Regions from separate parts of the Clostridioides sp. LIBA-2809 genome, predicted to be linked through region 2. Evidence: a T-box and tRNA genes for the amino acid it is inferred to sense, from the RefSeq annotation. Region 2 holds a T-box; the other holds one or more tRNA genes.

Region 1 (15,503 bases), 570 kb from region 2:
GAAAGGTATGCTAATACGGGATAACATATTTGAGAGGCATCTCTTAAATATCAAAGGTGAGCCAGTACAGGATGGACCCGCGTCTGATTAGCTAGTTGGTAAGGTAACGGCTTACCAAGGCGACGATCAGTAGCCGACCTGAGAGGGTGATCGGCCACATTGGAACTGAGACACGGTCCAAACTCCTACGGGAGGCAGCAGTGGGGAATATTGCACAATGGGCGAAAGCCTGATGCAGCAACGCCGCGTGAGTGATGAAGGCCTTCGGGTCGTAAAACTCTGTCCTCAAGGAAGATAATGACGGTACTTGAGGAGGAAGCCCCGGCTAACTACGTGCCAGCAGCCGCGGTAATACGTAGGGGGCTAGCGTTATCCGGATTTACTGGGCGTAAAGGGTGCGTAGGCGGTCTTTCAAGTCAGGAGTGAAAGGCTACGGCTCAACCGTAGTAAGCTCTTGAAACTGGGAGACTTGAGTGCAGGAGAGGAGAGTGGAATTCCTAGTGTAGCGGTGAAATGCGTAGATATTAGGAGGAACACCAGTTGCGAAGGCGGCTCTCTGGACTGTAACTGACGCTGAGGCACGAAAGCGTGGGGAGCAAACAGGATTAGATACCCTGGTAGTCCACGCTGTAAACGATGAGTACTAGGTGTCGGGGGTTACCCCCCTCGGTGCCGCAGCTAACGCATTAAGTACTCCGCCTGGGAAGTACGCTCGCAAGAGTGAAACTCAAAGGAATTGACGGGGACCCGCACAAGTAGCGGAGCATGTGGTTTAATTCGAAGCAACGCGAAGAACCTTACCTAAGCTTGACATCCCAATGACATCTCCTTAATCGGAGACTTCCCTTCGGGGACATTGGTGACAGGTGGTGCATGGTTGTCGTCAGCTCGTGTCGTGAGATGTTGGGTTAAGTCCCGCAACGAGCGCAACCCTTGTCTTTAGTTGCCATCATTAAGTTGGGCACTCTAGAGAGACTGCCAGGGATAACCTGGAGGAAGGTGGGGATGACGTCAAATCATCATGCCCCTTATGCTTAGGGCTACACACGTGCTACAATGGGTAGTACAGAGGGTTGCCAAGCCGTAAGGTGGAGCTAATCCCTTAAAGCTACTCTCAGTTCGGATTGTAGGCTGAAACTCGCCTACATGAAGCTGGAGTTACTAGTAATCGCAGATCAGAATGCTGCGGTGAATGCGTTCCCGGGTCTTGTACACACCGCCCGTCACACCACGGGAGTTGGAGACGCCCGAAGCCGATTATCTAACCTTTTGGAAGAAGTCGTCGAAGGTGGAATCAATAACTGGGGTGAAGTCGTAACAAGGTAGCCGTATCGGAAGGTGCGGCTGGATCACCTCCTTTCTAAGGAGAATTACCTACTGTTTAATTTTGAGGGTTCGTTTTTACGAATACTCAAAATTAGCACTTTAAGCAACAGAATAAACTGAGCGCATGCGAAGTTTGTTTGTTGGCGACGTGCGTTAGCACTTTAAGCAACGGGATTTATCCGTTGGCGCTGTGCGTTAGCACTTTGAAAACTGCATATATATTTAGTGATATGACATCTAATTTGTAATATATAAAGCTGATAACTTTTTAAAATTATCAAGTTGATAGACTTTAATCTATCAAACCTTTTTAACTGGTCAAGTTATTAAGGGTGCAGGGCGGATGCCTTGGCACTAGGAGCCGATGAAGGACGTGATAAGCTGCGATAAGCTTCGGGGAGTTGCACGTAAACTTTGATCCGAAGATTTCCGAATGAGGAAACTCACTTAGAGTAATGTCTAAGTATCATTAAGTGAATACATAGCTTAATGAGGGGAACTCAGGGAACTGAAACATCTAAGTACCTGAAGGAAGAGAAAGAAATTCGATTCCGTAAGTAGCGGCGAGCGAACGCGGAATAGCCCAAACCAATAAAGTTTTCTTTATTGGGGTTGCGGACATATCATAACGAAGAGGTATCGTAATTGAAGAGGTTTGGAAAGACCCACCACAGAAGGTAATAGTCCTGTATGTTAAACGAGAAGACTTCAGATATGATCCAGAGTACCACGGGACACGTGAAACCCTGTGGGAAGCAGGAGGGACCACCCTCCAAGGCTAAATACTACCTAGTGACCGATAGCGTATAGTACCGTGAGGGAAAGGTGAAAAGAACCCCGGGAGGGGAGTGAAATAGAACCTGAAACCCTGCACTTACAAGCTGTGGAAGCACATTTCTTGTGTGACCGCGTACTTTTTGTAGAACGGGCCAACGAGTTACGTTAAGTAGCAAGGTTAAGCACTTAAGGTGTGGAGCCGTAGCGAAAGCGAGTTTTAACTGAGCGTTCAGTTACTTGACGTAGACCCGAAACCGGGCGACCTACCCATGAGCAGGATGAAGCGAAAGTAAAATTTCGTGGAGGTCCGAACCCACGAGCGTTGAAAAGCTCGGGGATGACTTGTGGGTAGCGGTGAAATTCCAATCGAGCCCGGAGATAGCTGGTTCTCCCCGAAATAGCTTTAGGGCTAGCCTCAAGGTGAGAGATACGGAGGTAGAGCACTGAATGTCCTAGGGGGTATTGCACCTACCGAAGACTATCAAACTCCGAATGCCGTCATCTTATACTTGGGAGTCAGACTGTGGGTGATAAGATTCATAGTCGAAAGGGCAACAGCCCAGATCGTCAGCTAAGGTCCCTAAATGTAAGTTAAGTGGTAAAGGATGTGGGATTGCACAGACAACCAGGATGTTGGCTTAGAAGCAGCCACTCATTCAAAGAGTGCGTAATAGCTCACTGGTCGAGTGATCCTGCGCCGAAGATTTCCGGGGCTAAAACTTACTACCGAAGCTACGGCATCATTATGATGGGTAGGGGAGCTTCCCATACGGGTTGAAGCATGACCGTAAGGACATGTGGACAGTATGGGAGTGAGAATGTTGGCATGAGTAGCGAGATGTGGGTGAGAATCCCACAGGCCGTAAACCCAAGGTTTCCAGGGGAAGGTTCGTCCGCCCTGGGTTAGTCGGGACCTAAGCTGAGGCCGAAAGGCGTAGGTGATGGACAACAGGTTGATATTCCTGTACTACCGATAACCGTTTGAGAGATGGGATGACACAGTAGGATAAGCTAAGCACACTGTTGGTTATGTGTGCCCAAGCATTGAGGCAGTCAGAGTAGGTAAATCCGCTTTGATAATGCTGGGATGTGATGGGGAGCGAAATTTAGTAGCGAAGTAGCTGATTTCACACTGTCAAGAAAAGTCTCTATCGAGGTTAAAGGTACCCGTACCGCAAACCGACACAGGTGGGTGAGGAGAGTATCCTAAGGCCCGCGAGAGAACTGTTGTTAAGGAACTCGGCAAAATGACCCCGTAACTTAGGGATAAGGGGTGCCACCATCCGGTGGCCGCAGAGAATAGGCCCAAGCGACTGTTTACCAAAAACATAGGTTTCTGCTAAGTCGCAAGACGATGTATAGGAGCTGACGCCTGCCCGGTGCTGGAAGGTTAAGGGGATCTGTTAGAGCAATCGAAGCAGTGAACTTAAGCCCCAGTAAACGGCGGCCGTAACTATAACGGTCCTAAGGTAGCGAAATTCCTTGTCGGGTAAGTTCCGACCCGCACGAAAGGCGTAACGATTTGGGCACTGTCTCAACAACAGACTCGGTGAAATTGTAATTCCGGTGAAGATGCCGGATACCTGCGACAGGACGGAAAGACCCCATGGAGCTTTACTGTAGCTTGACATTGGGTCTTGGTACTACATGTACAGGATAGGTGGGAGGCTTTGAAACCAGGACGCCAGTTTTGGCGGAGCCATCCTTGGGATACCACCCTTGTAGTACTGGGACTCTAACCATAGGCCATGAATCTGGTCTTGGGACACTGTCAGGTGGGCAGTTTGACTGGGGCGGTCGCCTCCCAAAAGGTAACGGAGGCGCTCAAAGGTTCTCTCAGTACGGTCGGAAATCGTACGTAGAGTGTAAAGGCAAAAGAGAGCTTGATTGCAAGACATACAGGTCGAGCAAGGATGAAAATCGGACTTAGTGATCCGGTGGTTCTGCGTGGAAGGGCCATCGCTCAACGGATAAAAGCTACCCTGGGGATAACAGGCTTATCTCCCCCAAGAGTCCACATCGACGGGGAGGTTTGGCACCTCGATGTCGGCTCATCACATCCTGGGGCTGTAGTAGGTCCCAAGGGTTGGGCTGTTCGCCCATTAAAGTGGTACGCGAGCTGGGTTCAGAACGTCGTGAGACAGTTCGGTCCCTATCCGTCGCAGGCGTAGGAAATTTGAGAAGACCTGTCCTTAGTACGAGAGGACCGGGATGGACGTACCTCTGGTGTACCAGTTGTTCTGCCAAGGGCATGGCTGGGTAGCTATGTACGGAATGGATAAGCGCTGAAAGCATCTAAGCGCGAAGCCAACTTCAAGATAAGATTTCCCACCGCAAGGGTAAGACCCCAGAAAGACTATCTGGTTGATAGGTCGAAGGTGTAAGTGCAGCAATGTATTTAGCTTATCGATACTAATAGGTCGAGGACTTGACCAAATTATTTGATGTTCATTCAGTAAAATATATGTGTAGTTTTTAGAGTGTTAACTCTATGTAAAGTACTAACTTCAATTAATATGGTATATATCATAAAAAACAATTACTATTTAGTACTTTAAAACTATTGACATTTAAAAATAAAGATGTTAATATAATACTTGTCTTATAAATAGGCAATATGTGGTTATAATAGCAAAGAGGATACACCTGTTCCCATTCCGAACACAGAAGTTAAGCTCTTTAGCGCTGATGGTACTTGGTGGGAAACTGCCTGGGAGAGTAGGACATAGCCACGTGGATATTCCAAGGTAGCTCAACGGTGGAGCAACCGGCTGTTAACCGGTAGGCTGTGGGTTCGAGCCCCACCCTTGGAGCCAAAAAAGCCGAAGTGGCGGAACTGGCAGACGCACAGGACTTAAAATCCTGCGGGACTTACCTCTCGTACCGGTTCGATTCCGGTCTTCGGCACTTATAAAACAATATCGCGGAGTGGAGCAGTTGGCAGCTCGTCGGGCTCATAACCCGAAGGTCGTAGGTTCGAGTCCTGCCTCCGCAACCATTAAAATATTAAAATGGCTCGTTGGTCAAGAGGTTAAGACACCGCCCTTTCACGGCGGTAACAGGGGTTCAATTCCCCTACGAGTCACCAATTAAATATGCGGGTGTAGCTCAATGGTAGAGTTCTGGCCTTCCAAGCCAGCTGTGAGGGTTCGATCCCCTTCACCCGCTCCAAAAATGGGACCATAGCTCAGCTGGGAGAGCACCTGCCTTACAAGCAGGGGGTCACAGGTTCGAGCCCTGTTGGTCCCACCATTTGCGGCCTGGTAGTTCAGTTGGTTAGAATGCCAGCCTGTCACGCTGGAGGTCGAGGGTTCGAACCCCTTCCAGGTCGCCAAAACAAAAAATGCTGGTGTGGCTCAACGGTAGAGCAGCTGACTTGTAATCAGCAGGTTGTAGGTTCGATTCCTATCACCAGCTCCATGTAAAATTAATACGGAGGATTTCCCGAGCGGCCAAAGGGGGCAGACTGTAAATCTGTTGTCATCGACTTCGGTGGTTCGAATCCACCATCCTCCACCAAAAAAAATGCGCGGATGTGGCGGAATTGGCAGACGCACTAGACTTAGGATCTAGCGCCATTGGCGTGGGGGTTCGACTCCCTTCATCCGCACCATTTTTATTTAATTTGTACATATATAATTGTGGGTGCATAGCTCAGCTGGATAGAGCAACGCCCTTCTAAGGCGTGTGTCCGGGGTTCGAATCCCTGTGCGCTCACCACATATATTGGGGATTAGCCAAGTCGGTAAGGCACATGACTTTGACTCATGTATGCGTAGGTTCGAGTCCTGCATCCCCAGCCATTAAAATTAGGTTCATTAGCTCAGCTGGCAGAGCACCTGACTCTTAATCAGGGTGTCCCGAGTTCGATCCTCGGATGAATCATTGTGAAGTAGAATATGGAGAGGTGTCCGAGTGGTTTAAGGAGCTGGTCTTGAAAACCAGTGACTTCGAAAGGGGCCGTGGGTTCGAATCCCACCCTCTCCGCCAAATGCCCAGATAGCTCAGTCGGTAGAGCAGGGGACTGAAAATCCCCGTGTCGGTGGTTCGATTCCGCCTCTGGGCACCAAAATATGGCGGTATAGCTTAGTTGGCTAGAGCGTTCGGTTCATACCCGAAAGGTCATAGGTTCGACTCCTATTACCGCTACTAAAATTTAATGTGGGCCATTAGCTCAGTTGGTTAGAGCGCCCGGCTCATAACCGGTAGGTCTGGGGTTCGAGTCCCTGATGGCCCACCACATTAAATTAAGCAAATAACTTCGAGGTGTAGCGCAGTTTGGTAGCGCACATGGTTTGGGACCATGGGGCCGGGGGTTCGAGTCCCTTCACCTCGACCAATTAAGGTGGGTATAGCTCAGTTGGTTAGAGCGCCAGATTGTGGCTCTGGAGGTCGTGAGTTCGACTCTCATTATCCACCCCAACTAATATGGTCTATTAGCTCAGTCGGTAGAGCACCTGACTTTTAATCAGGGTGTCCCGCGTTCGAGTCGCGGATAGATCACCAAAAGGCGGCGACATAGCCAAGTGGTAAGGCAGTGGACTGCAACTCCTTGATCCCCAGTTCGAATCTGGGTGTCGCCTCCAATATATTCCAAGGTAGCTCAACGGTGGAGCAACCGGCTGTTAACCGGTAGGCTGTGGGTTCGAGCCCCACCCTTGGAGCCAAAAAAGCCGAAGTGGCGGAACTGGCAGACGCACAGGACTTAAAATCCTGCGGGACTTACCTCTCGTACCGGTTCGATTCCGGTCTTCGGCACTTATAAAACAATATCGCGGAGTGGAGCAGTTGGCAGCTCGTCGGGCTCATAACCCGAAGGTCGTAGGTTCGAGTCCTGCCTCCGCAACCATTAAAATATTAAAATGGCTCGTTGGTCAAGAGGTTAAGACACCGCCCTTTCACGGCGGTAACAGGGGTTCAATTCCCCTACGAGTCACCAATTAAATATGCGGGTGTAGCTCAATGGTAGAGTTCTGGCCTTCCAAGCCAGCTGTGAGGGTTCGATCCCCTTCACCCGCTCCAAAAATGGGACCATAGCTCAGCTGGGAGAGCACCTGCCTTACAAGCAGGGGGTCACAGGTTCGAGCCCTGTTGGTCCCACCATTTGCGGCCTGGTAGTTCAGTTGGTTAGAATGCCAGCCTGTCACGCTGGAGGTCGAGGGTTCGAACCCCTTCCAGGTCGCCAAAACAAAAAATGCTGGTGTGGCTCAACGGTAGAGCAGCTGACTTGTAATCAGCAGGTTGTAGGTTCGATTCCTATCACCAGCTCCATGTAAAATTAATACGGAGGATTTCCCGAGCGGCCAAAGGGGGCAGACTGTAAATCTGTTGTCATCGACTTCGGTGGTTCGAATCCACCATCCTCCACCAAAAAAATGCGCGGATGTGGCGGAATTGGCAGACGCACTAGACTTAGGATCTAGCGCCATTGGCGTGGGGGTTCGACTCCCTTCATCCGCACCATTTTTTATTCAATTTAATAAACGAGCGGGAATAGTTCAGTGGTAGAGCGCAACCTTGCCAAGGTTGAAGTCGCGAGTTCGAATCTCGTTTCCCGCTCCAAATTTTGTGTTTATATTGTAATGTGGGTGCATAGCTCAGCTGGATAGAGCAACGCCCTTCTAAGGCGTGTGTCCGGGGTTCGAATCCCTGTGCGCTCACCACATATATATTGGGGATTAGCCAAGTCGGTAAGGCACATGACTTTGACTCATGTATGCGTAGGTTCGAGTCCTGCATCCCCAGCCAAATAACATGGTCTATTAGCTCAGTCGGTAGAGCACCTGACTTTTAATCAGGGTGTCCCGCGTTCGAGTCGCGGATAGATCACCAATGGAGAGGTGTCCGAGTGGTTTAAGGAGCTGGTCTTGAAAACCAGTGACTTCGAAAGGGGCCGTGGGTTCGAATCCCACCCTCTCCGCCAGATGCCCAGATAGCTCAGTCGGTAGAGCAGGGGACTGAAAATCCCCGTGTCGGTGGTTCGATTCCGCCTCTGGGCACCAAAGTATGGCGGTATAGCTTAGTTGGCTAGAGCGTTCGGTTCATACCCGAAAGGTCATAGGTTCGACTCCTATTACCGCTACTAAAATTTAATGTGGGCCATTAGCTCAGTTGGTTAGAGCGCCCGGCTCATAACCGGTAGGTCTGGGGTTCGAGTCCCTGATGGCCCACCACATTAAATTATGAATACATGGTGGGTATAGCTCAGTTGGTTAGAGCGCCAGATTGTGGCTCTGGAGGTCGTGAGTTCGACTCTCATTATCCACCCCAACTAATATGGTCTATTAGCTCAGTCGGTAGAGCACCTGACTTTTAATCAGGGTGTCCCGCGTTCGAGTCGCGGATAGATCACCAAAAAGGTGGCGACATAGCCAAGTGGTAAGGCAGTGGACTGCAACTCCTTGATCCCCAGTTCGAATCTGGGTGTCGCCTCCAATAAAACATGCGCTCATAGCTCAACTGGATAGAGTGTCTGACTACGAATCAGAAGGTTAGGGGTTCGAGTCCCTTTGGGCGCACCATATAAACATCGAGGGATTATAGCTCAGCTGGGAGAGCACCTGCCTTACAAGCAGGGGGTCACAGGTTCGAGCCCTGTTAATCCCACCAGTGCAAACCTCTAGTAATTTTACTAGAGGTTTTATTTTTGATTAAAAAAGTTTTTATATTTAGGAGGTAAGAAACTTGTATATAATAATAGGAAATGAAATAGTTGATAGCGAAGAACTAAAATTAACTATAGATAAAAATAGCAAATTTAAAGTTGAAAAAGATTTAAGTAAAAGTACAAAAAGGGAAGATGTAATTGCATATCAGTTGAGTATAGATTTGAATTACTTAGATACTATTATAAGCGAACAATATGATTCTGTTAACTTATCTGATGAAGAAAAATTTGATGAATATATGACTTTATCTGATGAACTTGCACTAGATTTAGAAGAATTTATGCCAAAATACACAATAATAAATGCTAGAGCATATAAATTAGATGAGGTAGATGGAGTCGTAAAAATAATCTTGGCTATAGCTTATGCGGATTTAGGTCATTTAAAACTTTCAGATGTAGTGAAGAGGGTATCTAGACAAATAGATTAGGGTATGAACGATATTAAAAAAATATATAAAATCTTACGTAAAGATGAAAATAATTATGTAAACATAAGAAAAAACAGTATAAAATCAAGTCAATTGTAGAAATTTTCACATAAATTTGCCTGAAATTCCATAAAAAATGCCTTAATTTTAGTGAGGTAAATTGAGTTTACACAGTCTAAAAATTACTTATATTTATAAATTTATCTTATTAATTAAGGAACTTGCTTAAACATCTTCAAAAATAAAGTATTTTAGTCTATAATCTTTAATATTACACAAACAATAAAGGAGAAGAATAGAGTATGCTTAAAAAGTTTAATAAAATACTAGTAGCTAATAGAGGCGAAATAGCTATAAGAATATTTAGAGCCTGTTCAGAATTGGGGATAAAAAGTGTTGGTATATATAGTAAAGAAGATAAATATGGATTATTTAGAACAAAAGCAGACGAATCATATTTGATAGGGGAAGGCAAAGGGCCAATAGATGCGTATCTAGACATGGATGGGATAATTGACTTGGCGAAGAGAAAAAAAGTTGACGCGATACATCCAGGATATGGTTTTCTAGCAGAGAATGCAGAGTTTGCTCGTAAATGTGAAGAGAATGGAATTACTTTTATAGGGCCATCATCTAAAGTAATGAATATGATGGGAGATAAGATAAACTCTAAGAAAATCGCAAAAGAAGTTAATGTTCAAACTATACCAGGTGTAGAAAAAGCAATAAAGAGTACTGAAGAAGCAAAAGAAGTTGCAAATAAAATAGGTTATCCTGTTATGATAAAAGCATCTAATGGTGGTGGCGGTAGAGGGATGAGAATTGTACACCGCGAAGAAGACTTAGAGATTGAATATGAAACTGCTTGTAGCGAATCAAGAAAAGCTTTTGGAGAGGATATCATATTTATAGAAAAATATATAGCTGATCCAAAACATATAGAAGTTCAAATATTAGGAGATAACTATGGAAATATAGTTCACTTGTACGAAAGAGACTGTTCAGTTCAAAGAAGACATCAAAAAATAATAGAATATGCACCAGCTTTTTCATTAGATGATAAAGTAAGACAAGAAATATGTGAAGATGCAGTCAAATTATCAAAGCATGTAGGCTATGCTAATGCAGGAACATTAGAATTCTTAGTAGATGCAAATGGCGGACATTATTTTATAGAGATGAACACAAGAGTACAGGTTGAACATACTGTAACAGAGATGGTTACAGGAATAGATATAGTTCAAAGTCAAATACTAATAGCTCAAGGTTATAGTTTAGATAGTGAAGAAATCAATATAAAATCACAAGATGATGTAGAAATAAGAGGGTATTCTATTCAATGTAGAATAACTACAGAAGACCCTAAGAATAAATTCATGCCTGATACAGGGAAAATTCAAGTGTATAGAACTGGTTCAGGATTTGGTATAAGACTAGATGGTGGAAATGGATTTACAGGTGCAAATATAAGTCCTCACTATGATAGTTTACTAGTTAAAACAATTTCTTGGGATAGAACATTCCAAGGAGCAATAAATAAAACTATAAGATCAGTAAAAGAGCTTAGAGTTAGAGGAGTTAAAACTAATGTAGGATTCTTAGTTAATGTTTTAAATAATCCTATATTCTCAAATGGTAAATGTAGCACTAAGTTTATAGATGAAAATCCAGATTTATTTGAAATAACAGAAAGTAAAGACAGAGGAACAAAATTACTTCAATTCATAGGGGATGTAATTGTAAATGATAATGCTTGTAAAGAAAAACCATTATTTGATGCATTACATGACCCAAGAATGGATAAAGATGGCTCAAAGGCAGAAGGAAGTAAAATACTTTTTGATAAGTTAGGTAAATCTGCATATATAGAAAAGATAAAAAATGATAAGAAATTATTGCTAACAGATACAACAATGAGAGATGCACATCAATCATTATTAGCAACAAGAATAAGAACATATGATTTATTAAAAGCTGCTCAGCCAACAGAAAAATATCAAAAAGATTTATTCTCACTTGAAATGTGGGGTGGAGCTACTTATGATGTTGCATATAGATTTTTAAAAGAATCACCTTGGCGTAGATTACAAAAGCTAAGAGAAGAAATACCAAGTATAATGTTCCAAATGTTGCTTAGAGCATCAAATGGAGTTGGATATAAAAATTATCCAGATAATGTAATAGAAGAATTTACAAAAGAATCTGCTAAACAAGGTATAGATGTATTTAGAATATTTGACTCATTAAACTGGGTTGAAAATATGAAGCCATCTATAAATACAGCTTTAGAAACTGGAAAAATTGTTGAAGCAACTATGTGTTATACAGGTGATATACTAGATAAAACTAAAACTAAATATAATCTAGAATATTATATTAAGATGGCACAAGAATTAGAAAGTTTAGGAGCAGATATAATAGCAATAAAAGATATGTCAGGACTTCTTAAACCATATTCAGCTTACACTCTAGTTAAAGAGTTAAAGAAAAATATAAAAGCACCAATACATTTACACACTCATGATACAAGTGGAAATGGTGTAGCAACTTGTTTAATGGCATCAGAAGCTGGAGTAGATATAATTGATGCTGCATTAGAATCTATGGCAGGACTTACAAGTCAACCATCACTTAATGCTATAGTAGAGGCTCTTAAAAATACAGAAAGAGATACAGGTATAGATTTATTTGGATATGATGAGTTAGGAAAATATTATAAGGACTTAAGAAAAGTTTATAGCAAATTTGAAAGTGACTTAACTAACTCTTGTGCAGAAATATATAATTTTGAAATACCAGGTGGTCAATATACAAACTTAAAACCTCAAGCTGATAGTTTAGGATTAGTTAATAGATTTGACGAAGTTAAAGAAAAATATAAAGAAGCTAATGAAGTTGTAGGGGATATAATAAAAGTAACTCCATCTTCAAAGGTTGTAGGAGACTTAGCTATCTTTATGACTAAAAATAAATTAGATAAAGACAATATAATTGAAGAAGGTAAAAACTTATCATTCCCAGATTCTGTTGTGGACTACTGTAAAGGTATGATTGGTCAACCAGAAGGTGGAATACCAAAAGATTTACAAGAAGTAGTTTTAAAAGGCGAAGAAGCTATTACAGTAAGACCTGGTTCATTATTACCAGCAGAAGATTTTGATGAAATAGCTAAATATCTAGATGAAAAATATGACATAAATGCTAATATAAGAAATGTTATAAGTTATGCTTTATATCCAAAAGTTTATGAGGATTATATCAAACATTTACAACACTATAATGATATATCTAAACTTGAAAGTGATGTATTCTTCTATGGCTTAAATAAAAATGAAGAATGTGAAGTAGAGATAGAAGAAGGTAAAGTATTAACAATAAGATTAGTTGAAATCGGTGAAGTTAAGGAAAATGGATTTAGAACTATAGGATTTGAATTGAATGGAATGGTTAGAGAAGTAGAAATAAAAGATAGAAACTTCTCTGGTAAAATTCATAATGTTGAGAAAGCTGATATGAATGACCCTCTTCAAATTGGAGCAAGTATACCAGGAAAAGTTATAAAAATAATGGTTAAAGAAGAAGATGAAGTAAAAGCTAATCAACCACTAATAGTTATAGAAGCTATGAAAATGGAGACTATAATAGTTGCTAAGACTGATGGAGTAATTAAGTCAATCAAAGTAAAAGAAGATGATATGGTTGAAGATAAACAATTATTAATGATAATGAAATAATTGAATTAAGATAATTAAAAAAACACTCTAAAACATTTAATAAAAAATGTTTTAGAGTGTTTTTATTTATTTAAATTAAATTTTTGTTAAAAAAAAGAGGAAAATTACATCCATATGTAGAAATAAAGCTAGTAAGGAAAATGTTATCTAAAAATTCTAAAAATAATAAACATTTTCTGGACTATTTCTTAGGAAATAACAGCTAAGAGAAAATACATAAATTTAAAAGGTGGGTGCTTATATGAAGGTTTATGATAGTAAAATGTTGAGAAATGTAGCGGTATTAGGACATAGCGGATGTGGAAAAACAAATCTAATCGAAACTATAGCTTACACAGCAAACACTAATAAGATACCTAAATTAACAGACAAGGTAAATATGACTTATAGTATGGGATTAATACCTATAGAGTATAATGATTATAAGTTTAACTTATTGGATACCCCAGGATATTTTGACTTTAGCGGAGACGTTGTATCATCTCTTAGAGCAAGTGATGCAGCAATAATAGTAATAGATGCAACAGCACCTATTCAAGTTGGTACAGAGAAATCATTGGAACTAACTGAGAGTATTCCTAAGATAATGTTTATAAATAAAATAGATAATGAAAAAGCAAGATATAAAGACGCAATAGCAATGTTAAGAGAAAAGTACAACAATAAGATAGTTCCTATGATAAGTCCTATATATAAAGATAAAAACTTTGTAAAGTTACATAATGTATTTGAAAACATAGATGATTTAGAAGGTGAATTCAAGGAACAAGCTATGAGTGTTAAAGAAGCATTAATGGAACTTATAGCAGAAACAGATGACCAAATATTAGATAAATATTTTAATGGTGAAGAGTTAACTACAGAAGAAATACAAAAAGGTATTGTTATAGGGATACAAAGAGGTGATATTATACCTGTAATATGTGGTTCAACTATAAATAATATAGGAACAAAAGAAATATTAGATACTATATCAAATTACCTAGAACCTATTTTTACAGAAGAAAGCAAACCATTTAGAGGATTAGTATTTAAGACTATGGTTGACCCATTTGTTGGTAAAATGTCATATATAAAGATTACTGAAGGTGTACTTTCTAAAGATAAAGATGTCTTTAATATAAATAAAAGTGTAAAGGAAAAGATAGCTAATATATATACATTAAAAAATAGTGAATTAGTGGAAGTAGAAAAAGCTAAAGCTGGAGATATAGTAGTTGTAACTAAAATTAATTCTCTAAAAACAGGAGACACTATATCTACAGATAAAGATGCAGAAGCTTTAGAAAATATAGATTTCCCTAAACCACAGATATACTATGCAGTAACACCTAAGAATAAAGGTGATGAAGAAAAAGTAGCATCTGTATTAAATAAACTAGTAGAAGAAGACCCTACATTACATTCTTATAGAAATACAGAGACAAAACAAGCCCTTTTAGGAGGACAAGGAGAACTTCATATAAAAACAATTAAAAATAAAATGAAAGATAAATTTGGTGTTGATGTTGAATTAAATGACCTTAAAGTTCCTTATAGAGAAACTATAAAAGGAACAGCAGATGTACAAGGAAAACATAAAAAGCAATCAGGTGGTCATGGTCAATATGGAGATGTAAAAATAAGATTTGAAAGATGTGAATCTGATTTTGAATTTACAGAAGAAATATTTGGTGGGTCTGTACCAAAACAATATATACCTGCAGTTGAAAAAGGTCTAAAAGACTCTATGCAAAAAGGTGTATTAGCTGGTTATCCTGTTACAAATATAAAGGCTACACTTTATGATGGTTCATATCATGATGTAGACTCTTCTGAAATGGCTTTCAAGATGGCAGCGAGTGCCGCCTTTAAAAAAGGTATGGAAGAAGCACATCCAATACTACTAGAACCTATAATGAAGCTGAAGATAACTGTACCAGAAGAATATATGGGAGATGTTATGGGTGATATAAATAAGAGAAGAGGCAAAATATTTGGAATGGAGCCAGATAATAAAGGGAAACAAATAATATTTGCAGAAGCTCCACAGGCAGAGACATTTAAATATGCAATAGATTTAAGAGCAATGACACAAGGTAGAGGATACTTTGAAATGGAATTAGCAAAATATGGAGAGGTACCATCACAATTTGCAGAAAAAATAATTGGGTTAGCTACTGCAAAATAATAGGTAAAATAGAATAATAAATAATTAATAGTATACTATTAAAAATATTTTTAGGATTTGAACTAGGTATAAGTTTATTTTAGGTAAGCATATACCTAGTTTTTGTATTTTATTATTATTATTTTTTAGAAATGTTTAATAATAAAGGTGAGAAGGTATATCTAAAATATAAAATATTTAATAATAAATCAAAATTTTAATGTTTGGTTATCATAAATGTAATGAATAAAACTTTATGATTGATAAAGAGATAAATTCATATTTAAATTGTTATAAAAAATATAAAATTATGTAATTTAGGGCTTTAAAAATTTAAATAATAGGTGTAAAATAGTAGTCAAAGAAAGTCAAAAATTTAAAGGCGTGTGGTGATATTAATGGCAACTATGACAGATATA
Region 2 (15,503 bases):
AAGGTTGGAGTAATAAATGGTCTATCAGTCTTAAGCACAGGAGAATATTCTTTTGGTAGAGCTTCAAGGATTACAGCAACCACTAGCCCAGGAAGTAAAGGCATAGTAAATATAGAAAGAGAAGTAAATATGAGTGGCTCTATACATAACAAGGGAGTGCTTATATTAGGTGGATACCTTTCTGAGAACTTTGCACAGGATTTAATAATGTCACTAAATGCTTATATTTGTTTTGAACAAAATTATGGTGGGATAGATGGAGATAGTGCATCTTCAGCAGAGTTATATGTACTATTATCATCTCTTAGTGGAGTATCAATTAAGCAGAATATTGCTGTTACAGGTTCTATAAATCAAAAGGGAGATATACAAGTAGTTGGTGGAATAAGTGAAAAAATAGAGGGATTTTATTCTATATGTAAAACTAAAGGATTAAATGGTGAGCAAGGTGTCATAATTCCTAAGAAGAATCAGAGAAATCTCGTTTTATCAGATGAGGTTAATGATGCAATACAAGATGGAAAATTTAAGATATATACAGTTGAAAGAGTAGAAGAGGCTATAGAGATATTGACGGATGTTAAATTTGAAGAAATAAAGAAATTAGTAAAAGAAAAATTAATATCCTTCAGTAAGATACAAACTGTGTCAAAAGAATAAGTTTATTGTAGAATTTAATGGGTATTTATGTATAATAAAAAGCAAGAACTTTAATAAGTTTTTGCTTTTTTTGTGAAATATCTGGAATTTAAATTTTTATTTTGTATGTTTTATATATTGATGTTTATTTTTTGTTGATATGATTAAACTATGTATAAATAGCGTCTTATAAATTAGTATTTTAAAGGGGGATAATTATGAAAAATGTAAATCTAAAAGAGAATGAAGAGATAAAAGATAATAAAGATATAAATGGGAAGAATCTAAAAGAGAAAGAAGATATAGATAAAAAAGACATAAATACGGTTGAAGCTAAAAAAGGAATGGATAAAACAATTAATAAAAAAGATAAGATAATTGATGAGAAAGATATAGAAAATTTTAGTGATATTGAAGAAGATAAAAAAACTGTGAAAGCAGTCAAAAAAAACACTAAAAAAAGTACTAAAGAAGGCACTAAAGAAAGTATCAAAAAAACTAACAAAAAAACCGAAACAGACGAAAAGGCAAAGAGTATTAATTCTAGTAAGAAAACACAAAAATCAAGTAAAGAAGCTAAAAGTAAATCTAAAAATAAGAATAAGTCAGTAAATGAAAAAGATGTAAATAAGATTTTAGATGAATTAGAAAAACTGTACCCAGATGCTACATGTGAGTTAAATTATGGGACAGCCTTTGAACTTTTAATAGCTACTATTCTATCAGCTCAGTGTACTGACGTAAGGGTAAACAAAGTTACATCAGAGTTGTTTAAAAAGTACAACACAGCAAGAGATTTTGCTGATTTGAGTATTGAAGAAATTAGTAAGGAGATAAAAAGCTGTGGTCTTTACAAAAGTAAATCTCAAAAAATAAAAGATACATCTGAACAACTATGTGAATTATATGATGGTGAAGTACCAGATAGTTTAGAAGAACTTGTAAAATTACCTGGTGTTGGAAGAAAAACAGCAGGAGTTGTACTTAGTAACGCCTTTAATCAACCAGCAATAGCAGTAGATACTCATGTATTTAGAGTTACCAATAGAATTGGAATAGTGGATGAGCCAAATCCTCAAAAAACAGAATTTGCACTTATGGAAGCCATACCAAAAGAAAGATGGTCACACTCACACCATGTATTAATTTTTCATGGAAGAAGAATGTGTAAAGCTAGAAATCCAGAATGTGGAGATTGCCCAATAAAAGAAGATTGTAATTATTATAAAGAAATTAATGAAATGAAATAACTTTTATCAAAGTAAGTTGTACAAGAGGGATTTTCTGATATAATAATACTTATGAAAATGTTAGATAGAAAACTATTATATATAGCTAAGTAAAAATTGTTATTAACATTATTATATATAATAGTATAATATTATTGTTATTCTGTTTATAAAATAAAGTTTAATAAATTAAGAGCAATACTTAGGGAGGATAAAAATGTCATTAAATATAGTATTAGTAGAACCAGAAATACCTCAAAATACAGGAAATATAATAAGAACTTGTGCAGCAACAGGTTCAACTTTACATTTGGTAAAGCCATTAGGTTTTTCATTAGATGATAAACACCTAAAAAGATGTGGGCTTGACTATTGGGATATAGCTGATATACAATATTACGATAGCTTTGAAGAATTACAAGAAAAGTATCCAAACAGCAAATACTTTTTTTCTACAACAAAGGCTAATCAGTCACATTCAGATGTGAAATATGAAGAAAATTGTTTTATAGTATTTGGCAAAGAAACAAAGGGATTACCAGAACCTTTGTTGAAAGCAAATATGGATACTTGTATTAGAGTACCTATGTTGGATGTTGAAAAAGCTAGGTCACTAAATTTATCAAATTCAGTTGCTATAGTAGTGTACGAAGCTTTAAGACAAATAGGATATCCTAATATGAGGTAATTTAGCAAGCCTAAATGAGAAAGGAGCATACTTGATGAAAAATCTAAAGATAATCTGTGACAGTTTATCGGACGTGCCAAAAGATTTGTTAGATAAATATGATATAGATATTGTCTCGTTAACAGTTATATTAGAGGAAAAAGAATACAAGGATAGAATCGATATATCTGGAGATGAATTTTATAAAAGGCTTAGAGAAGAAAATGTATATCCAAAAACTTCTCAAGCTACTTATGCCCAATTTAAAGAAATATTTGAGAAGTATACTAGTGAAGGTAGAGAGATACTTTATATAGCAGGTTCTGCCACAGCCACAGGGACGTATCAAAGTGCTGTAATGGCAAAGAATGATGTAGAAGGTAAAATATATACATACGATTCTAACTTGCTTTGTATGGGAACTGGTTTACTTGTAATAAAAGCAGGAGAACTTGCAAGTGAAGGGAAATCTATTGATGAAATATTGACTGTTTTGGATGAATTAAAAGAGAAAGCTTTTGTTATATTTTCAGTGGATACACTAGAATATTTACAAAAGGGAGGAAGAATATCATCTACTAAAGCAGCAATAGGAAGCATATTAAATATAAAACCTATCTTAGAGATAAAAGGTGGACTAGTTTCGCAAATATCTCAAGTAAGAGGAAAGAAGAATGTAATTTCTAAAATGATGGACTTGATAAAATCAAATTGTGGGGATGATTTATCAGACCAAATTGTGTATATAGGATATAGTGATGATTTTAAGGAAAAAGAACAATTATCTAAGGTTATGGAAGATGAATTAAGACCTAAAGAAATTAGATTTTTCCAAATTGGCGTGTGTATAGGTGCACATGCTGGTCCTGGTGTCACTGGTATCATATGTTTAAGAAAATAAATAATATTTTTTAAATGATTATTTGTTTTTTATTAGATTAAGATAAAATATTAAATATTGATATGCTAAATTGGATTTATTTTAGATAAAATTAAGTATTGATATATTGGATTTAGTTTTTAGGGAAGTGTGTAAATAGATAATAATCTATTGCACACTTTTTTATAGTAAGATTTATTGGAAAAATTTCAAAACATGATTGTAAATTGTATATAAAAGATTTGTAAATAGAATATAAAAATGTCATGAAGGTGTAAGGAGTGAAATTTGATGAGTTTAAAAAGAGTGTTGATATTGATATTAACCGTAGCAATGACAACTGGAATGTTGGTTGGGTGTAGCAATAATCCTGATAACAATTCTAATTCTAACAAAGATAATAAAAGTAATATAACTGACAAAAATAATTCAAAAAAATCTATATCTATGATACTAGACATTGAAGGAACAAACAATGAAGTTATGAATAATGCTGCTTTATTGGCATTAAACAATGCTCAAAAGAAACTTAATATAGATACAAATAAAGTGGAATCAGATGATTCGTCATCTTTTTCTAATAGCATAGACATTTTATGTAATGACAACCAAGATTTAATTATAGCTGTAGGAGCTAGATTTGCAAAACCATTGGAGAAAATAGCTAAAAAATATCCAAAGCAACAATTTGCAATTATAGACTATGAGTATGACAAGCAACCTTCTAATATAACTTCAATTTCTTATGAAGACCATAAATCTGGATATCTAGCAGGACTTATTGCTGGAAAGATGACTGAAAGTGATAAAGTTGGTTTCATAGGAGGAGAAAAGGGTTCTAGTAGAGATAAATTTGAAGCAGGTTTTAAAGAAGGTATTAAATTTTCTAACAGCAGTATAAAGGATGTTTCAGTTGAGTATGTGGATGTTTTTAAGGATAGTAAATCAGCTGAATCCATAGCTAAAAAAATGATGGATAATGGAGTAGATGTTATTTTCTCTACTACAGAAGATGACTCAAAAACTGTAATAAATGCAGTTAGAGCGAAAAATAAAAAAGTTATAGCTACTAATAAAGACCAACATGATTTGGCTCCAGAAAATGTTATAAGCTCTATTGTAAAAGATTTTGAAAATCCAACTTATAATTTGATACAAAGTTTTGTAAAGGGAAATTATAAAGGTGGAAAAGTTATAGAAAATACAGTTAAGTCTGGAAGTACTGGACTTGCGCCAAATAGCTCTCAAAATATTCCTCCAGATGTGTTAGAATATGTTAATAAGAACAATAAATAATTATAGAGACTTCAGGTTCTATATCAGGGAGTGAATTTTGTGAAAATAAAAAGGATATTGATGCTCTGCTTTGTTGTGGTGTTTACAATTTTTATATTAGCTATATGCAATTTTGACTTTGGGCTTAATAAAGTAAATAAAGCTAATTCTAATATAAATAGTGCTAAATCCAAACAGAGTGAGTCTAAAAGTGTATCAACCTCATCAAATAAAGATAAAGTAAATAAAGATAAATCAAATAACAAAAGTAATAATGAGGAAGATGAAATAAAAGATGATGATTCTTATGTGAGAAAAACTGTTGGAGTATTATTAGACACTGAAAATTTAAATAACGAATCATATAATAACAATGTACTATCAGCTCTAAAAAGAGCTGATGAAGATTTTGATATTAGAATAAAACTTGAGAAACCAAAGACTTATAAGAATTTTAAAGAAAGTATAGAAAAACTACATAAATCTGAGCCAGATTTGATAATAGCAGTTGGAGCTAGATTTGCAGAGGTAATAAAAGAAGAAGCTACTAAATATCCAAAACAACAATTTGCAATAGTTGACTATGCTTATAAAGTTCAACCATCTAATGTAATTTCAGTATCATTTCAAGATAATGCTACTGGATATTTAGCAGGTCTTATTGCAGGTAAAATGACTGATACTGGTAAAGTAGGTTTTATAGGAGGTGTTGAGGGTTCTAGTAGAGATAAGTATGAATCTGGATTTAGAAAAGGTCTTAAAACTTCAAATAAAAATGCTGAGTTATTAGTTAAATATTCAAATGTATTTGAAAATCCTGAATCAGCTAGAACTACTGCAAAAGAAATGAGAGATTCTGATAGAGATGTCGTATTCTCAGCTACAGAAGATGATAGTAAAAGAGCTATTCAGGTAGCAAGAGAAAATGGTGGTAAAGTTATAGCTATTAACAAAGACCAATATGATATGGCACCAAATAATGTAATAAGTTCAATAGTAAAAGATGTGGAACAACCAGTCTATGAATTAATAAAGAATGTTATAAAAGATGGTTTTCATGGAAGTAAAGTAATGGAGTTTAAAATAAAAGATGGAGAAATTGGATTGACTCCAAATAGTAGTAGAAATATACCACCAGATGTTTTAGAGTACATAAAAAAAGAGTATAACAAAGTGAAAGATACATATTAATTATTGTTTTAAAAGTTTATAAAAATGCACTTTTTAGGTGTAAGTTAATTATAGAAGAGTCTAATAATAGGTGTGTTAGCAGAAAAATTCTGCTACACACTTTATTTATTTCAAATAAAAAATTTATCAAAAAAAAGAAAAAGGAGTAAAAAATGGAATTTACAAGAGAGCCATTTATACTAGATGACGATTTGTGTCTAGCTTTGGTGGACAAAAGAATTAGTTATCTAATGGAAAATGAATTAAAATTAAGAAATATAGAGATAATAAAAACAATAGAATGTAAAGAATTATATGAAAGCATAAAATATCACCCAGATATATGTATTTGTAATTTAGGAAAAGGAGATATAATTGTTGCGCCGAATGTATATAATCAATACAAAGAGTTATTAAGTAGATATAAATTTAATATAATTAAGGGAGAAGCTAATTTATTAAATAGATACCCTTATGATATACCTTACAATATTGCTATAGTTGGTGACTATGCTATACACAACTTTAAGTACACTGACAGAGTAATATTAGATTATATTGAAAATAATAAACTTAAAAAGATAAATATAGAGCAGGGCTATTCTAAATGCTCAATCTGTATAGTAGATAGAACATCTATAATAACATCAGATAAAGGTATTTGGAAAAGCATGAAGAATACAGAAATAGAGTGTTTATTAATAGAAAAAGGTCATATAAATTTATTTGAGATGAATTATGGATTTATAGGTGGATGTACAGGGTTAATTTCTAAGGATAAACTAGCTTTTTGTGGAGATGTTAAAAAACATCCTGACTATGAACGTATAAAAAGTTTTGTAGAAAGCAAAAACAAGGAGATAGTTACACTTAGCTGTGAAAATTTACTAGATATAGGTTCTATAGTTCCTCTCATGACAAGAAAGGAGCGATAACTTTGGTTGAGAAGGATAATATTTCTTCTATGAAATTTTTGAGGAATAATAATGTAAACGATAGATTAATATATACGAATGACATTGTAGAAGTAGTAATAGATTCTGCAAAGCAAGAAGTATTAAATAAAAGAATACTTAATGGTACTAAAGATGAACAAAGAGCTCTAAATATTGATGAGATATCAACAGAAATAACTAGTATGATAATAAGTATAATGAAAGAGAAACTTTTAAAAGAATACATTCTAAAATGCTATGGGCGTACATATCCTGAAGATAAAAATAATATATACATATATTCACTAAACATATTTGCTAAAAAAGAGATTTTTATGAGAGAAACAGTATTTACAAGGGTGAGAAATTATATAGAGGAAAATGATTTTATAAATGTAGAAGGTTTTATCAGATTTAGAATGAGAGAATTTATGAAATATATTTCTGCTATAGGTGATATTGCAGTTGAGGAGTATTTAATAAAGAAAGACCAAGATGAGTTTATAAGAGTTTTAAAATACTTTATAGATACTCAAGAAGAAAAGATTGATTTGCTAAAAGTTCATATAATGGAAGATAATACATTTATTTTATACGATAAAAATGGAAACAAAATAGACAGTATAGATGATGAAGAAATCATAAATATGGTAATAAGAGAGAATTTAAACTACGAGGACTTTTTAATAAGTACCTTATTAACCTTATGCCCTAAAAAAATAGAAATATTAGATTTATTAAATAATAATTGTTCAAAAGAAATTATAGATACTGTAGAGGCAATTTTTGAAAATAAAGTTAGTATAATTATGGAGAATTAGGAGCTAAAGATATAAAACTAAAAAAATTCTTTTTAAATCGACACAAAAGACTTATAATTGTATATAAAGCTATAATATAGCTAGAGCTATTAACTATAAAAAACATCGACTGATTAAATGTAATATAGCTGACAAATATACAATTGATAAGGAGAAATTTTATAATGGATAATTTAATTAGGATACTGATATTAGCTGTTATTGGTGGATTTATAGGTTACGTTACAAATGTAGTTGCTATAAGACTAATATTTAGACCAATAGAGCCTATTAAAATACCTCTTTTAAATATAGAAATAGTAGGACTTATACCAAAGAGAAGAGCAGAAATAGCAGCAAATGTAGGAGAAATAATTCAAGAAGAATTTCTTTCTATGGACGAAATACTTGCAAATATCATTACTGACGAAGATAAGGAAGAAGTTGTAAGATACATAAAAGCAAGGGTAAAAATTATAATACATGAGAAAGTCTCATTTATACCGAGTGGCATAAAAAACATGATACAAGACTATCTAGGAGAGATAATTGAGTCTGAAGTTAAACAAAGTATAGATGAATTGAGTAAAAATATAATAAATAAAGCAAATGAACGTATAGATATACAAAAAATGGTCGAAGATAAGATTAATGAACTAGATTTATATGAATTAGAAGAGATAATAATAAGAATAGCTAAAAAAGAATTAAAGCATATAGAATTTTTAGGTCTTGTTTTAGGTTTTTTAATAGGTATAGTTCAAGGATTGGTTACTATATTTATTTAAATATACAATAATTAGCTATTGTATTTAAGTATACAAAAACTAAAAATTAACTTCAATAATAATTAATTTTAGTATTTATCTAGTCATATCTATCATGCATGTAGATATATTTTAAAAATTTAAAATTGGTGAAAATATTATAATATAACTATAAATCAAAAGATTAAACTAATATAAAAATATTAGAATATTGATTTACAGTTGATTAAGATGAAAAATAATGGGTAATTATTATATTACATTAATGTTGATTGATGTATAAGTATCTGTTATAATGAAAATATATTAAAAATTATAGCATTGAAGAGGAAGAGTAGATTAGAAACCATTCTCAGAGAATTTGGGTCTATGGCTGAGAGCCCATGTAATAGGTCTATTTGAAAACTACCTTGGAGCTGAGTTTATTAGCAGTATTTGTATTTATACTATATGTGAAAGTGCTCGGGTGACGACCTTATAGTCATCAAGAGGGTTGTATATACTTGTATACACCAACTTGGGTGGAACCGCGAATTAATATCGTCCCAAACATATTTGGGGCGATTTTTTATTACAAAAAATCTAAAAATTATTTCAATAAGGAGGAAAAAACAATGATTAAAGTTGCTTTAAAAGATGGCTCAATAAAAGAATTTGAAAGTGCTATTTCTGTTATGGATGTAGCAAAATCCATTAGCGAAGGATTAGCTAGAAATGTGGTAGCAGCATCTGTGAACGGAGAGGTTGTAGGTATGGACCACATTATAGATACTGATTGTAACTTAAATTTATTTAAGTTTGAAGATAAAGAAGGTAAAGAAGTTTTTAGACATACATCAGCACATATATTAGCTCAAGCTATAAAGAGACTTTACCCAGAAGCAAAACTTGCTATAGGGCCAAGTATAGAAAATGGATTCTACTATGATATAGATTTAGACCATAGATTGGTTCCAGAAGACTTAGAAAAAATAGAAGCTGAAATGAAAAAAATAGCTAAAGAAGATTTAAAAATAGAAAGATTTGAACTTCCTAGAAATGAAGCTCTAGAGCTTATGAAAAAACAGGGGGAAGACTATAAGGTAGAACTTATATCTGATTTACCTGAAAGTGAAATAATATCTTTCTACAAGCAAGGTGATTTTACTGATTTATGTAGAGGACCACATTTACCATCTACTAAAAAAGTTAAAGCTGTTAAATTACAAAGTGTTGCAGGTGCATACTGGCGTGGCGATGAAAAAAATAAGATGCTTCAAAGAATCTATGGAACTTCTTTTGAGAAAAACAAAGACTTAGAAGAGTACTTACATTTATTAGAAGAGGCTAAAAAGAGAGACCATAGAAAATTAGGTAAAGAATTAGGATTATTTATGATACCTGAAGAAGGTCCTGGATTCCCTATGTTTTTACCAAAAGGTATGGAACTTAAAAATGAATTATTAAAATTCTGGAGAGAAATACACAGAAAAGCTGGATATATTGAAATAGAATCTCCTATTATATTAAATAGAAAATTATGGGAGACTTCAGGTCACTGGTATCATTACAAAGAAAATATGTATACAGTTAAAATAGATGATGAAGATTATGCTATAAAACCTATGAACTGTCCTGGAGGATTAATTTACTATAATTCTCAATTACACTCATATAGAGATTTCCCAATGAGAGTTGCAGAGCTTGGTAGAGTTCATAGACATGAGTTATCTGGTGCATTACAAGGATTAATGAGAGTTAGAGCATTTACTCAAGACGATTCACATATATTCATGTTACCAGAGCAAATAAAGGATGAAATAAAAGGAGTAGCTAACCTAATAGATGGTATCTACAAAACTTTTGGATTTGAATATAACTTAGAGTTATCTACAAGACCAGAAGATTCTATGGGAAGCGAAGAAGAGTGGGAAGCAGCAGAAAATGGATTAAGAGAAGCTTTAGAAGAACTAGGTCTACCATATACTATAAATGAAGGTGATGGTGCATTCTATGGTCCTAAGATAGACTTCCATCTAAAAGACTGTTTAGGAAGAACTTGGCAATGTGGTACTATCCAATTAGATATGCAACTTCCAAGACAATTTGATAATACTTATATTGGACAAGATGGTGAAAAACATAGACCAGTTATGATTCATAGAGTTGCTTTTGGTAGTATAGAAAGATTTATAGGCATATTAATAGAGCATTATGCTGGTAAATTCCCAGTTTGGTTATCTCCAACTCAAGTTAAGATACTTCCTATATCTGATAAATTTATGGATTATGCAAATGAAGTTAAGAAAGAGTTATTTGATAAGGGTATAAGAGTTGAATTAGATGATAGAGCTGAAAAAATCGGATTTAAGATAAGAGAAGCTCAACTTGAAAAAGTTCCATACATGTTAATAGTAGGAGAAAAAGAAGTAGAGGAGAATAATGTTTCTGTTAGATCAAGAGATAAAGGTGAAATAGGTAGCATTAAATTAGATGAATTTATAGCTAGTATTTCAAAAGAAATTGAATCAAGAGAAAGTATTATTCAAAACTAATATTTAAGATATTGATAGATAATATAAGTTTAATCTATATGTTGATAGATATAAATTAAATTTATAAAAAGATAAGTATAATTAGAGGTACAGTTAATCATATTTTTATGATAATGTACCTCTAATTTTTTTGTTGTAGGTTAAATAATGTATTTATATGTCTGCTGATTTAATGGTGTATAAAAGATTCTCAAATAATGTATCTATAAAGGTTAATTTAAAGTTGTATAAAGTAGGTTTAATTGATATATCTATAAGTGTTAATTTAAAGTTGTATAAAATAGGTTTAATTAAAACTGGTGATTCTTTGAGAATAGATGCATATAAAGGATATGTTGAGATTATATGTAAATAGATTGGACTTAGTAGAGTATTATAGGTGAGACGTGTACTAGTGAAAATAAATGAGGAAACAAAAAATTATTATATCAAAACACTTCTATGAGTATTAGATTTATCAATAAATAATAAATCGACCATAGAAGTGTTTTGATTTTAATAATAAAAGTGTTTTTGCCATAATAATAGAAGTATTTTAGTCGTAATAATCATTTTATCTAATTCTTATTCTTTATAATAGTCAAATCTCCACTTGTAGTACTTACATATAAATTTGTAGTCCCATTTTTATAAGTGTATAAATCATCATGATGATTCAATTCGAAATCACTATCTAAGGAACCGGAAAGCTTATCAAGATTTAAAGTGAAGCCTGGATTATCAGGGATAGATAAATCAACATCTGCAGAAGTAGTCTCGAAATTTAGAGAAGACAACATTTTGTTAGATGTAATTTTTGCATCACCTGAAGTTGTTTCTGCTTCAATATCAGAAAGCGTTCCAGATACATTCATTTGTCCAGAAACTGTACTACAGATAAGACTTTTATTATTTATATCTTTTAAATTTATATCACCACTAGTTGTATCTAAATTTAAACTATCAATTTTACCAGAAAGTTGTATTTTACCAGATGTTGATGAAAATTTAGCATCTTTACTATCTAGTTTTGCTATATCAATATCACCACTAGTTGTATCTAAGTTTACTTTATTAATATTACCAGAAAGCTCTATTACGCCTGAAACCGTACTAGCTTCCATTACATTACCTTTTATGTAAGTACTATATATATCTGCTGAGGCAGTAGATAACGATATTTTATCATAAAGCTTATTAGGCAAATATAGTTCAAGTATTGTTGGTTTTGGAAGATTAATCCCTATAAAGAATTTTTTAGCTGAATTATCATCTATAGAAAGCGAATTTCCATCAACCTTTATTTTTGCAAGTTTTTTCTTTGAAAAATTAGAAGGAGTTTTTTGAATTAGTTTGATTTTATTAGAATCACTTTTCTTAATTCTAACTTCGCCTGAAATCCAGTCTACATCAATATCAGTTATTTTATCTGAAAAACTTTCACTTTTAGCTACTATATACTTATCATAGTTATATTCTGAATTTAAGTTCCTAAAAGAAAAATTAAAAGAATGTGAAACTATACTTCCAAAAAGAAGAAGGACAAATATGATAGAAAGTGATATTGCAATAATACTCCATATGAAAATCTTTGTCTTTATGAGTTTTTTATTCATGCTTATCATCCTCCTTTGATTCACTTAGTTGTATTATCCCTTTAATAATCTCAACACCAGCAGAACCTATTATGAAGAGTATCCACGAAAAAGACCAAATATCAAATAGCATACTTGTAATTAGATATATAGCAACTATTATAATCCAATATGCACTTATAAATGATTTGTAAGCTGGATTTATATCATCATAATTTGTCTTAAATTCTTTGAATTCTTTTGTTGAAGTATCATTGTATAGAACATAGTTTGGTTTTGTCATTTGATTATAGACTAGTAACCCTACACCAATCGCTATCAATATAAGCATTAAAAGAATAGCTAGAGTTGGTTCCATGCCAAAACTTACAATTGAGACTACAAATAGGAAAGGGCTTATTATAAAAATGGCAATTGCTATTGATGCTCTTAAGGCTCTTTTCTTTTTTTCCTCAATTAATTCAGGAGGTATAAAATATGGTTCTTTAACACTTTCAATTAACTCAGATAAATCGCCAATTCCTGAGATTACTGAATTATATGCTTCTTGTTCTGTTTTACCACATTGTATTTGGTCATTGTATTTTTCTTTTAGATTTTCAAATAATTCATCTTTAAGTTCTTTGACTTTTTTTGTTTCATTAATTCCTGTAAAGCTATTATTAATATAAGTACGTATTTTATCTAACATATTTTCACCTCCTAAATTAATATGTCTATTAACGCTTTTGTATTATCCCATTCTTCACGGCTTTTTATATACTTTTCTCTGCCTATACTTGTTATAGAATAATATTTTCTTCTAGCTCCAGTAGCTTCATCTCCCCAATAAGAGGTTATTGCACCAGATTGCTCAAGTCTACGAAATGCTGTATACAGAGTAGCTTCTTTTAACTCATACAATCCATTGGTCTTTTCAAGTATAGATTTATTAATCTCATAACCATAACTGTCTTTTTCAAGTAAATGCTTTAAGATAATTGTTTCTGTATGACCTCTTATCATGTCAGATGCGATTGTCATGAACATCACCTCCGATTAAATATATAATACTTTGATATACCTCGCCTGTCAAGGTATATCATGAGAAAAAATATTTTATTCTAATTTTAAGACTAGTTTATCTACAATTAAATATAAAATTTTTATGAAGAAAATCATTTATATTTAGTTATAGATAAATTTATATAGTTATTAGTCTAAAAAGTGATATAAAGTTTAATTCAATTTAGCAAAATTAGTGATATAATTAAAAAAGAAAAGAAATATGGATTTATTTAGAATAATTTTGACAATCTATTTACTACACGTGTAGAGTCGTATATAATTAAATTATACGTAAAATATAAAAAAATAGTTTATTAATACGTTAGGAGAAAGTATTATGATAAAGTCAAGTTTATTTTGGAATATTTTCATTATGATATCCTTTATAATAGAATGGTTTCTTTGTAAGAAAATGTTAGATTATACAAGTGAGCAAAAAATTTCTAATAAAAAAATAAATATATATATGGGATGCATTATTGTTTTTGCTAATATAATTTATTTTTTTGATGTGCTTCCAGATATAAGAGTAATTATATCTGTGATAATTACCGTTGTATTTTACAAAATATCATATGATGTTAGGTTTGTGAAATCTGTATTAATATCTTTAATCTACTGGATGTTACTAATTTCTACAGATGCTTTAAGTATATCTTTGACAGTTTGGCTTAATTCTATAGATGATATGAGTAAGATGGCTACAGGAGATATATACAGAGTTGAGTCAATTGTATCAGGAAAGATACTTTTGATTTTGGTTTTATTTTTATACAGAGCATTAAGGATAAAATTAAATATAGAAATAAATAAGAAAACATTTTCCTATATATTCATTCCAATAGTTGCGAATATAGCATCTTTTTTTATTATTTTTAAATACATATTTAATCAAAAGTCTGGGAGTGTAATGCGTAATAGTCAATTTGTTATGATTTCTATAGTACTACTTCTATCAAGCATTGTTTTAATCTTAATTGCTAAGAAGTTACAGCAATATAATACTTTACTGGTAGAAAACAATATGATTAAAAATGTTTTAAAATGCGAAAATGAGTATTATGAAGATATAGAAAAGAAATATCTAAAAACTAGATTATTAAGTCATGACATGAAAAATCATCTATTGTGTATAAATGCCATGATTAAAAAAGGTGTTGATGTTACTTCATATTTAGACAATTTGCAGGGAGAAATTAATTGTAATAACTTGTTTTTTAATACTGGCAATTTTATATTAGACAGTATATTAAGTGAAAAGAAAGAAATCTGTGATAAAAATAATATAGAACTAAAAACAGGAATAAATTTTAGCTATTGTGAAGCTATTGAATTAGTAGATGTATGTCACATATTTTCTAATATTTTAGATAATGCTATTGAAGCATGTAATAAAATAGAGGATGGTAATAGAGCGATTTGTATTAAAGGTGATGTAATGCAAAATTTTTATCTAATAAGAGTGGAAAACACTAAGGTAAATGAGATTATTACTAAAAATGGAGATATTATGACAGACAAAACAGGTCCTTTTCATGGTCTTGGAATAAAAAGTATAAAAAACTCTGTAAATAAGTATGGTGGTAATGTTGTAATTGAATATGATGACAAGAAATTTGTGGTTAAAATTGCTATGCCGCTCAAAAACGTGAAAAAAATAGTTAACCATGTAATTTAATGTATATAGGTAGATTTTATAATGACATGTACATATTGAAATTATTTATTACTTATGAGAATTTTTTAAGGTTGGGATATTATACATATTATAAATTGGGCATATTAATGAGCTTAAGATATTAGGCTTTTTATTGTAATAAATAGAAAAAGAAGTTACATCGAAAGTAGAAAAAATCTTTAATGATGTAACTTCTATGGTATATGTATGAGGGGCTATATCGCCATTTCTGTGATTAAGCTTCTCATAGCTTCTATAGTTGTTTGGATAAGTTTATCAAGTTCCCATTCAAGCATTTCTGCACCGCT

What was found. The T-box of region 2 lies ahead of thrS (threonine--tRNA ligase). A T-box ahead of a tRNA ligase gene usually reads a tRNA of that ligase, here a tRNA-Thr.
Region 1: it has a tRNA-Thr gene. The T-box ahead of thrS (threonine--tRNA ligase) is inferred to sense a tRNA for this amino acid. The anticodon was not compared.

Annotation. Positions count from the first base shown of each region.
Region 1 is NZ_CP197004.1:30,652-46,154, forward strand. Features, by position in the region: rRNA gene ACTG44_RS00160 (16S ribosomal RNA) at 1-1,360, shown strand, start outside; rRNA gene ACTG44_RS00165 (23S ribosomal RNA) at 1,643-4,539, shown strand; rRNA gene rrf (5S ribosomal RNA) at 4,722-4,838, shown strand; tRNA gene ACTG44_RS00175 (tRNA-Asn) at 4,845-4,919, shown strand; tRNA gene ACTG44_RS00180 (tRNA-Leu) at 4,925-5,010, shown strand; tRNA gene ACTG44_RS00185 (tRNA-Met) at 5,026-5,101, shown strand; tRNA gene ACTG44_RS00190 (tRNA-Glu) at 5,117-5,191, shown strand; tRNA gene ACTG44_RS00195 (tRNA-Gly) at 5,201-5,274, shown strand; tRNA gene ACTG44_RS00200 (tRNA-Val) at 5,280-5,355, shown strand; tRNA gene ACTG44_RS00205 (tRNA-Asp) at 5,361-5,437, shown strand; tRNA gene ACTG44_RS00210 (tRNA-Thr) at 5,449-5,523, shown strand; tRNA gene ACTG44_RS00215 (tRNA-Tyr) at 5,538-5,622, shown strand; tRNA gene ACTG44_RS00220 (tRNA-Leu) at 5,633-5,716, shown strand; tRNA gene ACTG44_RS00225 (tRNA-Arg) at 5,747-5,823, shown strand; tRNA gene ACTG44_RS00230 (tRNA-Gln) at 5,831-5,906, shown strand; tRNA gene ACTG44_RS00235 (tRNA-Lys) at 5,916-5,988, shown strand; tRNA gene ACTG44_RS00240 (tRNA-Ser) at 6,005-6,093, shown strand; tRNA gene ACTG44_RS00245 (tRNA-Phe) at 6,097-6,172, shown strand; tRNA gene ACTG44_RS00250 (tRNA-Met) at 6,179-6,252, shown strand; tRNA gene ACTG44_RS00255 (tRNA-Ile) at 6,267-6,343, shown strand; tRNA gene ACTG44_RS00260 (tRNA-Pro) at 6,366-6,442, shown strand; tRNA gene ACTG44_RS00265 (tRNA-His) at 6,449-6,525, shown strand; tRNA gene ACTG44_RS00270 (tRNA-Lys) at 6,534-6,609, shown strand; tRNA gene ACTG44_RS00275 (tRNA-Cys) at 6,616-6,689, shown strand; tRNA gene ACTG44_RS00280 (tRNA-Asn) at 6,696-6,770, shown strand; tRNA gene ACTG44_RS00285 (tRNA-Leu) at 6,776-6,861, shown strand; tRNA gene ACTG44_RS00290 (tRNA-Met) at 6,877-6,952, shown strand; tRNA gene ACTG44_RS00295 (tRNA-Glu) at 6,968-7,042, shown strand; tRNA gene ACTG44_RS00300 (tRNA-Gly) at 7,052-7,125, shown strand; tRNA gene ACTG44_RS00305 (tRNA-Val) at 7,131-7,206, shown strand; tRNA gene ACTG44_RS00310 (tRNA-Asp) at 7,212-7,288, shown strand; tRNA gene ACTG44_RS00315 (tRNA-Thr) at 7,300-7,374, shown strand; tRNA gene ACTG44_RS00320 (tRNA-Tyr) at 7,389-7,473, shown strand; tRNA gene ACTG44_RS00325 (tRNA-Leu) at 7,483-7,566, shown strand; tRNA gene ACTG44_RS00330 (tRNA-Gly) at 7,591-7,665, shown strand; tRNA gene ACTG44_RS00335 (tRNA-Arg) at 7,690-7,766, shown strand; tRNA gene ACTG44_RS00340 (tRNA-Gln) at 7,776-7,851, shown strand; tRNA gene ACTG44_RS00345 (tRNA-Lys) at 7,860-7,935, shown strand; tRNA gene ACTG44_RS00350 (tRNA-Ser) at 7,938-8,026, shown strand; tRNA gene ACTG44_RS00355 (tRNA-Phe) at 8,030-8,105, shown strand; tRNA gene ACTG44_RS00360 (tRNA-Met) at 8,112-8,185, shown strand; tRNA gene ACTG44_RS00365 (tRNA-Ile) at 8,200-8,276, shown strand; tRNA gene ACTG44_RS00370 (tRNA-His) at 8,297-8,373, shown strand; tRNA gene ACTG44_RS00375 (tRNA-Lys) at 8,382-8,457, shown strand; tRNA gene ACTG44_RS00380 (tRNA-Cys) at 8,465-8,538, shown strand; tRNA gene ACTG44_RS00385 (tRNA-Arg) at 8,548-8,624, shown strand; tRNA gene ACTG44_RS00390 (tRNA-Val) at 8,637-8,712, shown strand; gene ACTG44_RS00395 (hypothetical protein) at 8,788-9,201, shown strand; gene ACTG44_RS00400 (pyruvate carboxylase) at 9,504-12,935, shown strand; gene ACTG44_RS00405 (elongation factor G) at 13,177-15,105, shown strand; gene ACTG44_RS00410 (CtsR family transcriptional regulator) at 15,483-15,503, shown strand, end outside.
Region 2 is NZ_CP197004.1:603,504-619,006, forward strand. Features, by position in the region: gene ACTG44_RS03120 (Lon protease family protein) at 1-660, shown strand, start outside; gene nth (endonuclease III) at 858-1,889, shown strand; gene trmL (tRNA (uridine(34)/cytosine(34)/5-carboxymethylaminomethyluridine(34)-2'-O)-methyltransferase TrmL) at 2,086-2,556, shown strand; gene ACTG44_RS03135 (DegV family protein) at 2,591-3,436, shown strand; gene ACTG44_RS03140 (BMP family ABC transporter substrate-binding protein) at 3,707-4,711, shown strand; gene ACTG44_RS03145 (BMP family ABC transporter substrate-binding protein) at 4,751-5,881, shown strand; gene ACTG44_RS03150 (DUF6873 family GME fold protein) at 6,034-6,795, shown strand; gene ACTG44_RS03155 (putative sporulation protein YtxC) at 6,825-7,616, shown strand; gene ACTG44_RS03160 (DUF445 domain-containing protein) at 7,781-8,383, shown strand; T-box leader at 8,675-8,913, shown strand; gene thrS (threonine--tRNA ligase) at 8,977-10,896, shown strand; gene ACTG44_RS03170 (hypothetical protein) at 11,069-11,251, shown strand; gene ACTG44_RS03175 (DUF4097 family beta strand repeat-containing protein) at 11,454-12,491, opposite strand; gene ACTG44_RS03180 (permease prefix domain 1-containing protein) at 12,484-13,161, opposite strand; gene ACTG44_RS03185 (PadR family transcriptional regulator) at 13,173-13,493, opposite strand; gene ACTG44_RS03190 (sensor histidine kinase) at 13,855-15,195, shown strand; gene ACTG44_RS03195 (hydrolase) at 15,411-15,503, opposite strand, start outside.